4 regions of the Vreelandella sp. H-I2 genome follow, and region 1 is predicted to be linked to each of the others. Evidence: predicted binding sites of a transcription regulator. Region 1 holds the regulator's gene; each other region holds the start of a gene.
The links. The regulator PhoB, encoded in region 1, activates phosphate uptake and scavenging genes when phosphate is short. The targets are predictions, from matches to a motif close to TGTCATANNNNTGTCANA.
Positions count from the first base shown of each region.

Region 2: phnD (phosphate/phosphite/phosphonate ABC transporter substrate-binding protein) is a predicted target of PhoB. The motif match lies at 1,349-1,366, and genes of this name have one in related genera.
Region 3: ACUVOF_RS02945 (CYTH domain-containing protein) is a predicted target of PhoB. The motif match lies at 1,091-1,108, and genes of this name have one in related genera.
Region 4: ACUVOF_RS18860 (esterase-like activity of phytase family protein) is a predicted target of PhoB. The motif match lies at 736-753, and genes of this name have one in related genera.

Region 1 is NZ_JBRAMC010000009.1:125,858-128,060, forward strand. Features, by position in the region: gene ubiA (4-hydroxybenzoate octaprenyltransferase) at 1-561, shown strand, start outside; gene phoB (phosphate regulon transcriptional regulator PhoB) at 682-1,371, shown strand; gene phoR (phosphate regulon sensor histidine kinase PhoR) at 1,374-2,203, shown strand, end outside.
Region 2 is NZ_JBRAMC010000006.1:173,461-175,663, reverse strand. Features, by position in the region: gene ACUVOF_RS15990 (YciI family protein) at 1-363, shown strand, start outside; gene ACUVOF_RS15985 (DUF1428 domain-containing protein) at 360-728, shown strand; gene ACUVOF_RS15980 (DUF305 domain-containing protein) at 790-1,239, opposite strand; gene phnD (phosphate/phosphite/phosphonate ABC transporter substrate-binding protein) at 1,462-2,203, shown strand, end outside.
Region 3 is NZ_JBRAMC010000001.1:603,758-605,960, reverse strand. Features, by position in the region: gene ACUVOF_RS02950 (ion transporter) at 1-83, opposite strand, end outside; gene ACUVOF_RS02945 (CYTH domain-containing protein) at 156-1,070, opposite strand; gene ACUVOF_RS02940 (TIGR00153 family protein) at 1,208-1,888, shown strand; gene ACUVOF_RS02935 (inorganic phosphate transporter) at 1,900-2,203, shown strand, end outside.
Region 4 is NZ_JBRAMC010000008.1:137,749-139,951, forward strand. Features, by position in the region: gene ACUVOF_RS18855 (YifB family Mg chelatase-like AAA ATPase) at 1-473, shown strand, start outside; gene ACUVOF_RS18860 (esterase-like activity of phytase family protein) at 824-2,134, shown strand; gene ACUVOF_RS18865 (O-antigen ligase family protein) at 2,182-2,203, opposite strand, start outside.

The DNA of each region.
Region 1 (2,203 bases):
TTTATTCTGGTGCTGTTGACCAATTGGTTTACGGTACTGCTCTCGTTGGGTGGTGTATTGCTGGCGGTTATTTACCCCTTTATGAAGCGCTATACCCACTTTCCACAGGTGGTATTGGGGGCGGCGTTCTCCTGGGCCATTCCGATGGCCTTTGGCGCGGTGCTGGGCTACGTACCGCTGGAAGCATGGCTGCTGTTCTTTGCCAATGTGCTATGGACTGTCGCGTACGACACGCAATATGCAATGGTCGACCGCGACGATGATGTGAAAATTGGTATCAAGTCGACAGCTGTACTGTTTGGAAATGCGGATTGTTTGATGATCGGTTTACTGCAGGTGGCCACGCTGGGATTGCTGGGTTGGGTAGGCTGGCGGGTCGGGTTAGGCGGTTTTTTCTGGTTGGGGCTTACCGCCATGGCCGCCACCTTTCTGCACCAGCAGCGCTTGATTTACCAGCGCGACCGGGATCGCTGCTTTCAGGCGTTTCTCAACAACCACTGGTCAGGCTTGCTGATTTTTGCTGGAATCGCGCTAAGTTGGTGGCCTGCAGCTGGGCAATAGTTACTATTGTCATCTAATTGTCATCAAGTCATGGTGTTATCGTCACTGATATGTCATTGAGCTAGTTTCCTTTAGCTAGCTTTCTTTGAACTAGTTTTTTGAACACCGTGAGGCTCTGGTATGACCGCCAAGACCGTTCTGATTGTCGATGATGAGGCGTCGATTCGCGAGATGATCGCGGTAGCGCTGGAAATGGCTGACTATCGAGTGCTTGAAGCGGATAACGCCCAGGATGCTCATGCCATGGTCGTCGATCACCAGCCTGATTTGTTGCTGCTTGATTGGATGATGCCTGGAACCAGTGGTATCGAGCTGGCTAGACGTTTAAAGCGTGAAGAAACCACCGCTGAGATTCCTATTATCATGCTCACCGCCAAGGGTGAAGAAGATAATAAAATTCAAGGGCTTGAGGCCGGCGCCGATGATTACATCACCAAACCTTTTTCTCCTCGTGAATTGGTGGCACGGCTAAAAGCAGTGCTCCGCCGCGCGACCCCGCGTGGCGTCGAAGACCCGATTGAGATTAACGGCTTGTTACTTGATCCAGTGAGCCACCGGGTAAGCGCTCACGGCAAAGCACTGGAAATGGGCCCCACCGAGTACCGTCTTCTGCAGTTTTTTATGACCCATCAAGAGCGCGCTTACACACGCAGCCAACTGCTTGATCAAGTATGGGGCGGCAATGTATATGTGGAAGAGCGCACGGTCGATGTACATATTCGTCGCTTGCGAAAAGCGCTAGGCAATGTGCATCAAAGCCTGATTCAAACGGTTCGGGGTACCGGTTACCGTTTCTCTGCACGGGTATAAATGTGCGTCTATGGAGTCGTGAACTGTGGCGACTAGTGTGGCTAGCCGCGCTGGGTACTTGCTTAGGGTGGTTGCTGGGCGCCGCTGGGTTGGGTCTCGCGGCCGGGCTTGCAGTTTGCCTGTTTTACCACCTGCGGCAGTTGCGCGAACTCTACTTGTGGTTAACTCTTCACCCTCACGACGAACCGCCTGCGGCCCGAGGAATGTGGGGCGAACTGTTTGATCGCTTGTACCGCTACCAAAAGAGTCAGCGTATAACTCAAAGCCGACTGCGGGCCACCTTGGCGCGCATCCAAGAGTCGTCTGAAGCGATGCGCGACAGTGTGGTGATGCTTGACAGACATGGTGACTTGGAATGGTGGAATAGCGCTGCAACAGCCATGCTGGGATTACAAACCGCCCATGACCGTGGTCAGCACATTACTAATCTGCTGCGCGATCCAAGCTTTATCCGCTATTTTAATGCGCGGGACTATAGCGAGCCGTTAACGCTAACGTCGCCGATTGATGAGCGGCAAATCCTGCAGTATCAAATTACTTTGTATGGTGATGATGAAAGGCTAGTGATGGCACGGGATATCACTCGCTTGCATCGCCTGGAGCAGATGCGGCGTGATTTTGTTGCCAACGTATCCCACGAGCTGCGCACTCCTTTAACGGTCCTTTCCGGCTACCTAGAAACCTACACTGATATTGCCGACCAGTTGCCTCCGCGTTTAGGTAAGAGCATTCACCAAATGCAGGAACAGACACAGCGAATGCAAAATTTGGTAAATGATTTATTGCTTCTATCTCGTCTGGAAATTGACCAGGGCGGTAAAGACCATCATCC
Region 2 (2,203 bases), on a different contig from region 1:
CAGGAACAACTCATCAACGCCATGAGTGAACAGGAATGGCAAGACCTGAATCAGGAGTGCATTGCTGGGGTAGAGCGCCTGAGCGCCAGCGGCAATTACCTAACCGGCCAGCCATTACAGCCGACCGAGACCGCAACTACTGTGCGCGTACGTGATGGCGAGACATTAATCTCCGATGGCCCCTTTGCGGAAACCAAGGAGCAACTGGCGGGTTTTTACCTGCTTGAAGCCCACGACTTGAATGAGGCGCTGCAGCTAGCTAGCCGCATCCCTCCCGCCCGGCTGGGCAGTATTGAGGTACGCCCCGTTCGAGAACTTCCCCCTAAAGCAGAATCCCAAAAAGAACCAGGAGAACAGCCATGAGTAAGCTTGCACACCCTTATGTCGATGGTTTCGTCGCTGCTGTACCCAGCGCTAATAAAGCTGAGTTTATTGAACATGCCCGTACCGCGGCCGTTGTTTTCAAGGAGCACGGTGCACTTCGCGTGGTGGAGTGCTGGGGAGACGATGTGCCCGAAGGGGAAGTGACCTCTTTTCCCATGTCGGTTAAGTGCCGAGATGACGAAACGGTTATCTTTTCCTGGATAGAGTGGCCATCGCGCGCCGTGCGCGATGAGGCAATGCCGAAGGTGATGCAGGACCCACGTCTACAGATGGACACCAACCCAATGCCCTTTGATGGCAAGCGCCTCATTTTTGGAGGCTTTAATAGTATTATCGATGAGTAGTGGCGGGATTTCGGCAATCTTGTACCATCCGCCCCACCAGGGGCGGTTTCAATCAATGTTGTTACTCACCCTCAAGATCCGAGATTAGGGCCTTCATTTCGGCGATCTCTTCCCGTTGCGTTTCGATAATCGCATCGGCGAGTTCCCGCACGCGGGGGTCCTCTATTTGGGCACGCTCACTGGTCAGAATGGCAATGGAATGATGCGGTATCATCGCCTTCATATAGGAAACGTCATCCACCGTCTGCTGGCTGCGCACCAGCCACAGCGCTCCGACAAATACCACAATGCTGCCTACCAAAATGGCCATATTCATGCCCTTTTGGGTATACATGTCCAGCATAAAACCCAGCATGACCACCGCCATCGTGGCGCCCATTACGATCGCCATATAGGTGCGTGTTTCACTGAACGTCACGTGGTCTAGCTGGTAAGTGTTCAGGTACATCAATCCCAGCATGATTATGGTGGCCGTCACGATCATGGCGCCGAAACGTACATACATTTTCATCGACTTCCTCCTTGAATCAATCATCGGCGTTACGAGTGTAGATACGGATCCGCTATCTTGCCGAATGGCAGCGCTTGAAACGCTCTATATGAAGACGGCGCGTTGGTGCTGTCATAAATCCGTGACGAGAACGTCATCTTAACTACACCTTTCCTTCATTGCCGGCTGCCACCCTGACTACCACTTCAATGTAGACGTATTTCGCCGACAGGATAATGACTAATGCATAAAGCCAATATTTGTAAATTACGTATTCGTACCACAGCTTTGAGTCTAGCTATTGCAGGAGTTGCGACATTTGCCACGCCGTCGGTGTTCGCCAATGGCGATTTGAGCAATGTGTGCCCCAACCCGATGCGTATGGCGGATACCGGCATTGAAGGTATGGGGCCGCTTGAGGATGCTTTCGGCCCCTTCGCCGAAGCGTTTGAAACAACCACAGGTCTTGAACTGGAGATGTTTAGCCTGAGCAACCGCACGGCTGCAGGTACTGCGCTGCAGTATGACGATGTTGAGCTTGTGTTTGCAGGTCCTTCTGAGTTTGTTCTGTTTGACCGCGAAAGCGATATTGAAATTTTGTTTGCCATTGAGCGCCCGCATTACGGCAGCAGCTTTTTTGTGCCTGCCGACAGCGATATCGAAACGCTTGAAGATTTGGAAGGCCGCCGCGTGGCGCTAAAAGATGTGGGCTCCACCAGCGGACATATTTTCCCCAGCCAGATGTTGGTCGACGCGGGACTGGATATTGACCGTGACCTGGAAATTATCATGGCCGGTGATGCACGCATTGCGGCATTCGTTAATGGTGACGTGGATGCCATGGGCGGCGGCAACCGGGATATCGATGAAATTCAGGCCATGGATCCAAACGGTGAGTACCGCGTGATTGCCAAAAGCGATGTACTGCCTGGCGACCCGGTGGTGATGCGTGGCTCACTTGATGATGCCTGTAAAACGGCTCTAC
Region 3 (2,203 bases), on a different contig from region 1:
GCGCCCGGTGTGTCTGATTCAAAAATAATATGAAACAGCCGGACGCGTAGCTCTTCTTTGCCAGGGGTTAAGTGTAGATTCATTGCATCATCCTGAAATGAGCCTTTATACGGTCCTGAAAGAACAGTCCTGAAAAGGACACTAAACTTAAACTGCTAGCGTAGCGCGGTTTGATACGCCAAGCGATGGGCGAGTGCCAACGCAGCTTTGCCGTATGCTGTGCTGGGCTGGCCAGCCGCATTTAAGCCTCTGGTCAGCGCTTGGGCATGAGCGCGAGCCGTTTCATCTATCGCTGTATGCTCGGCAAGCCTCACTAGGGCCTCGTGGGCATGGGTGAGAAAGGCTGCTTGCTGGCTGTCGTGATAGGCATCCAAGGCCAATGTGGCGCGGTGCAGCCATTCGGCAGGGGAGTGCGCTTCCGGTAGCGGCCAGTACTGGCTGCCTAGCGCATTTCCACGTGATGCTTTGCTGCTATCTGACGGGCGTAGCGGCACCTGCTCCGCCAGCCTCAGGGCCAGCGTCCATAGCGCTTCTGGCTCGCCACTCTTTAATTCGAGCTCCAGCTCACGAATTGGGGTGCGGTAGGCACCGCTGATAATCTCGCCCTCATCCAGCACCAGTTCAATATGACTGCCCTGGCCTGTTGAACCTGGGGTTACTAAACTATCGGTTAGCTGCCAACTGCGTCGTAAGAAATCGGTACGCAGTTGAGGGGCTAGCGAGTCCAGAACACCGCCAAGAGCGCCTTGGAAGGGGGGCAGTGCGGCCAGCCCGGGCAGATCCAGCTGTGAGCCAGAAACTTGCCACTCCCACTCTTCTCGTTGAGAAAGCCCGCCGCCGCCCTGACCAGCGGTTTTCACCGTTTGCAGCACTTGACCATCCACCTGACGCAGACGCAACGCAATTCGCTCGTTGGCCAAATCGCCTTCAGGCGTATCAAAGTAGGTATTGGCCAAGGTTTGTTGAAGTGTTGGTTCTGACGCGAGGAACGGGTGTTTGACCAGCGCAGTTGGGCCTTCCGGGGCGAGGGCGAGTTTAAGTTCTACTTCTATTGGACTAGGATTTTTCATGATGCTCGCCACCTCGTTATCGTGACATTTAAATGAATATTTGGTTACATTTGTGAACTTTTCATGACGCCGGCGGGCGCACTCTTTATACTGGCGCCGCCATTTCCAGGCTCCCCGAAAATAGGCTAAAAGGCATTATGGTTACCTCCAATCCTTTTTCTTCGATGTTTGGCCGCTCGCCATTCCAGCCGTTATTGGCCCATATCGTCAAGGCGAATGAATGTGCCGATCAACTGTTGCCGTTTTTTGAAGCAACCCTAGCTGATGACTGGGACAAAGCAGCTGAATTGCGCGAAAACGTCACCCGCTTAGAGCACGACGCCGATACGCTGAAAACAGAGCTTCGGTTGAACCTGCCCAACACCATGTTTCTGCCGGTGTCGCGCTCAGATTTGCTCGATCTGATCAGCGTGCAGGACAAAATCGCCAATAAAGTGCGCGACATTACCGGCATTATGCTGGGACGTAAAATGCGCGTGCCGGATGAACTGGCCGAGCCAATGCGCGATTACATCCGTACCAGTGTCGCTTGCGTTGCCCAGGCCCGCCAGGCATTGGAAGAACTCAAGGATCTGCTGGAGTCCGGCTTTGGCAAAAACGTCTCCGATGTGATGCAGAAAATGATCCGCGAGCTGCACACCCTTGAACACCAAGCCGATGATCAACAGGTGACCATTCGCCGCCAACTGTACTCGTTGGAGGGCCAGCTACCGCCTGTGGATGTGATCTTTCTCTACAAGATCATCGAATGGGTTGGCGAACTATCCGACCGCGCCGAGCGCGTGGGAAGCCGTCTGCAGATACTGACTGCCCGCTAAGGGGACCTTTCATGCTGATTATTGCCCAGCACGGTGAAATCTTCATTATCTTGGCCTGTTTGTTTGGCTTCTTTATGGCTTGGGGCGTTGGTGCAAATGATGTCGCCAATGCAATGGGAACCTCGGTGGGGTCGAAAGCGATCACCATCAAACAAGCCATATTGATTGCTGTTGTTTTTGAATTCCTGGGTGCTTGGTTAGCCGGCGGTGAGGTAACCAATACCATCCGCAAAGGCATTATCGACCCCGAGCTATTGCAGGACGACCCACAACTGCTGGTATACGGCATGCTGGCAGCGTTGCTAGCCGCGGGTA
Region 4 (2,203 bases), on a different contig from region 1:
ATCCCTGCCCCTGTGGCCACTTAGGTGATCCCCGCCAGCGCTGTCAGTGTACCGCCAGCCAAATCCAGCGTTATCAAGCGCGGCTTTCCGGGCCACTGCTAGATCGCATCGACCTCCAGGTAGAAGTGCCCGCGCTACCGCCTGAGCAGTTGACGGCACAAACCCAAGGCGAATCATCAGCAGCCGTGCGAGAGCGGGTAATGGTAGCCCGGGAGCGGCAAATGGTGCGCGGCGCCCTGAACAGCCAGTTAAGCGGAAAAGCCCTGGAAGCCGCCTGTGATCTTAATGATGAAGAACGTGCCTGGCTTGCGGGCGTGCTTGAAAAGCTCAAGCTTTCCGCTCGCGCTTACCACCGCGTTTTGCGGGTAGCATTGACACTCGCCGACTTACAAGGCGCTCCTAAGCCCACCCAACCACACCTTATTGAGGCCATTGGCTATCGGCAGTTGGACCGTATGCTGAAGGGAGGGTAGCGATGGTTATTGGCCATTACATCGACAAGCCGTTGGCATAGGGCAGCAAACTTAGCGAGTTGCTTGTTAAGCGAGCCTTCACGGGCACTGTCCGCTAATATGAGAACTTTTGCGACCAATGATGCCATTGCCATTTCCTCTCTGTATAACGTATTTGAAAAGCCTCTCCATTTAACATTTACGCCTGTTGAGCAAGGCGTTTTTTACTACTCGGCGTCCAAGTTTGTCCTGAAAAATGGCTGCCATTAAAACGTCTGCTCCTTGTCATTCAACTATCACTATTACTGGTGAAAATTAGAGAAAGCTGTAACGACTCTGATTTCTCTTCTCTCATAAATGGTGAAATAGTAATGATAAAGCCGATACTAGCCACTACTCTGATCGCCTTTGCATTTATCGGGACGGCACACGCCCAGCAGGTCTTCCCAGCCACCTTAACCGGCCATGCCCAGCTACCCGGTAGTACCTTTGTGGCGGCTCCTTCCGGCGCCGCTGAGCACTACAACGTCTCAGGCCGTTTTACTGGCCCAGAGGGCCGTGTTGAGAAGCTCTACACCAATATGCAAGCCACCGGCTTAGCGCTCCCCTTTCCCAGCCAGCCGTTGCAGGGATTTTCAGGTATTCGCTCGCTTGGCGATGATCGTTTCCTGGTGTTGACCGATAACGGCTTTGGTTCCAAGGCGAATTCCTCTGACGTCATTCTGATGTTTAACATCATTAAGACCGACTGGGACACCGGGCGTGTCATCATCGAGGAGACCATTCAACTATCGGATCCAAACCGCAAGGTGCCCTTTCCGATTATGAATGAAGCCACTCCTGGTCGTTTTTTAACCGGCGCTGATTTCGATATTGAATCGATACAGCCGGTGGGCGATAGCTACTGGATTGGCGATGAGTTCGGGCCTTGGATTATCCAGGTAGATAGTGCGGGCGAAGTGCTGCAAGTGCTGGCCACCAATCCTGGCGGGACGCTGATGCGCTCCCCCGACAATGCCTTTGCCCTTACCCCAAACCCCGGCGCATCTCTCGCTGATGATGTGGTGGTGTTTCGCTCTGGCGGTTATGAGGGCATGGCGCTCTCCGAAGACCAAACAACCCTCTATCCGTTGTTGGAAAAACCGATCTGGGACAGCAACGCCAATGCCCCCGAAGCCATTGATGGCACTCTTGTATTAAGAATGTTCGAGCTCGAGACCGAAACCGGCGAATGGGGCAATACAACCCGCTACTACCCCTTGGCGTCAGCGGATCATGCGATTGGTGACTTCAATCTGATTGGCGGAACTCGCGGCTTAATCATCGAGCGTGATAGTCGCCAGGGCGATCCGCGAGAAGCGTGGGCAGAGAATCCCGCCGAGTTCAAACGCATCTATCTCATCGACCTCGAGCGTACGGACGAGCAGGGTGTGCTTGAGAAAATCGCCTATATCGACTTGATGGATATCCAGGATCCAGAGGGCCTTGCACCGCGCGGCACGATCAACGGCACCTTTAACTTTCCCTTTGTGACCATTGAGAACGTCGATCGTGTCGATGAGCGCACCATCGTGGTCGCCAACGACAATAACTACCCGTTCTCGATTGGCCGCCAGCAAGAGCGCGCTGATGATAATGAGCTAATACTGCTCAATGTAGAGGACTTCCTGAACGCTGAGTAGCGAGCATAAGCATGCATATAGAGGGTTAAACCCACCGAATAAATCCCCTAGCGGGATTTATTCGGTGCA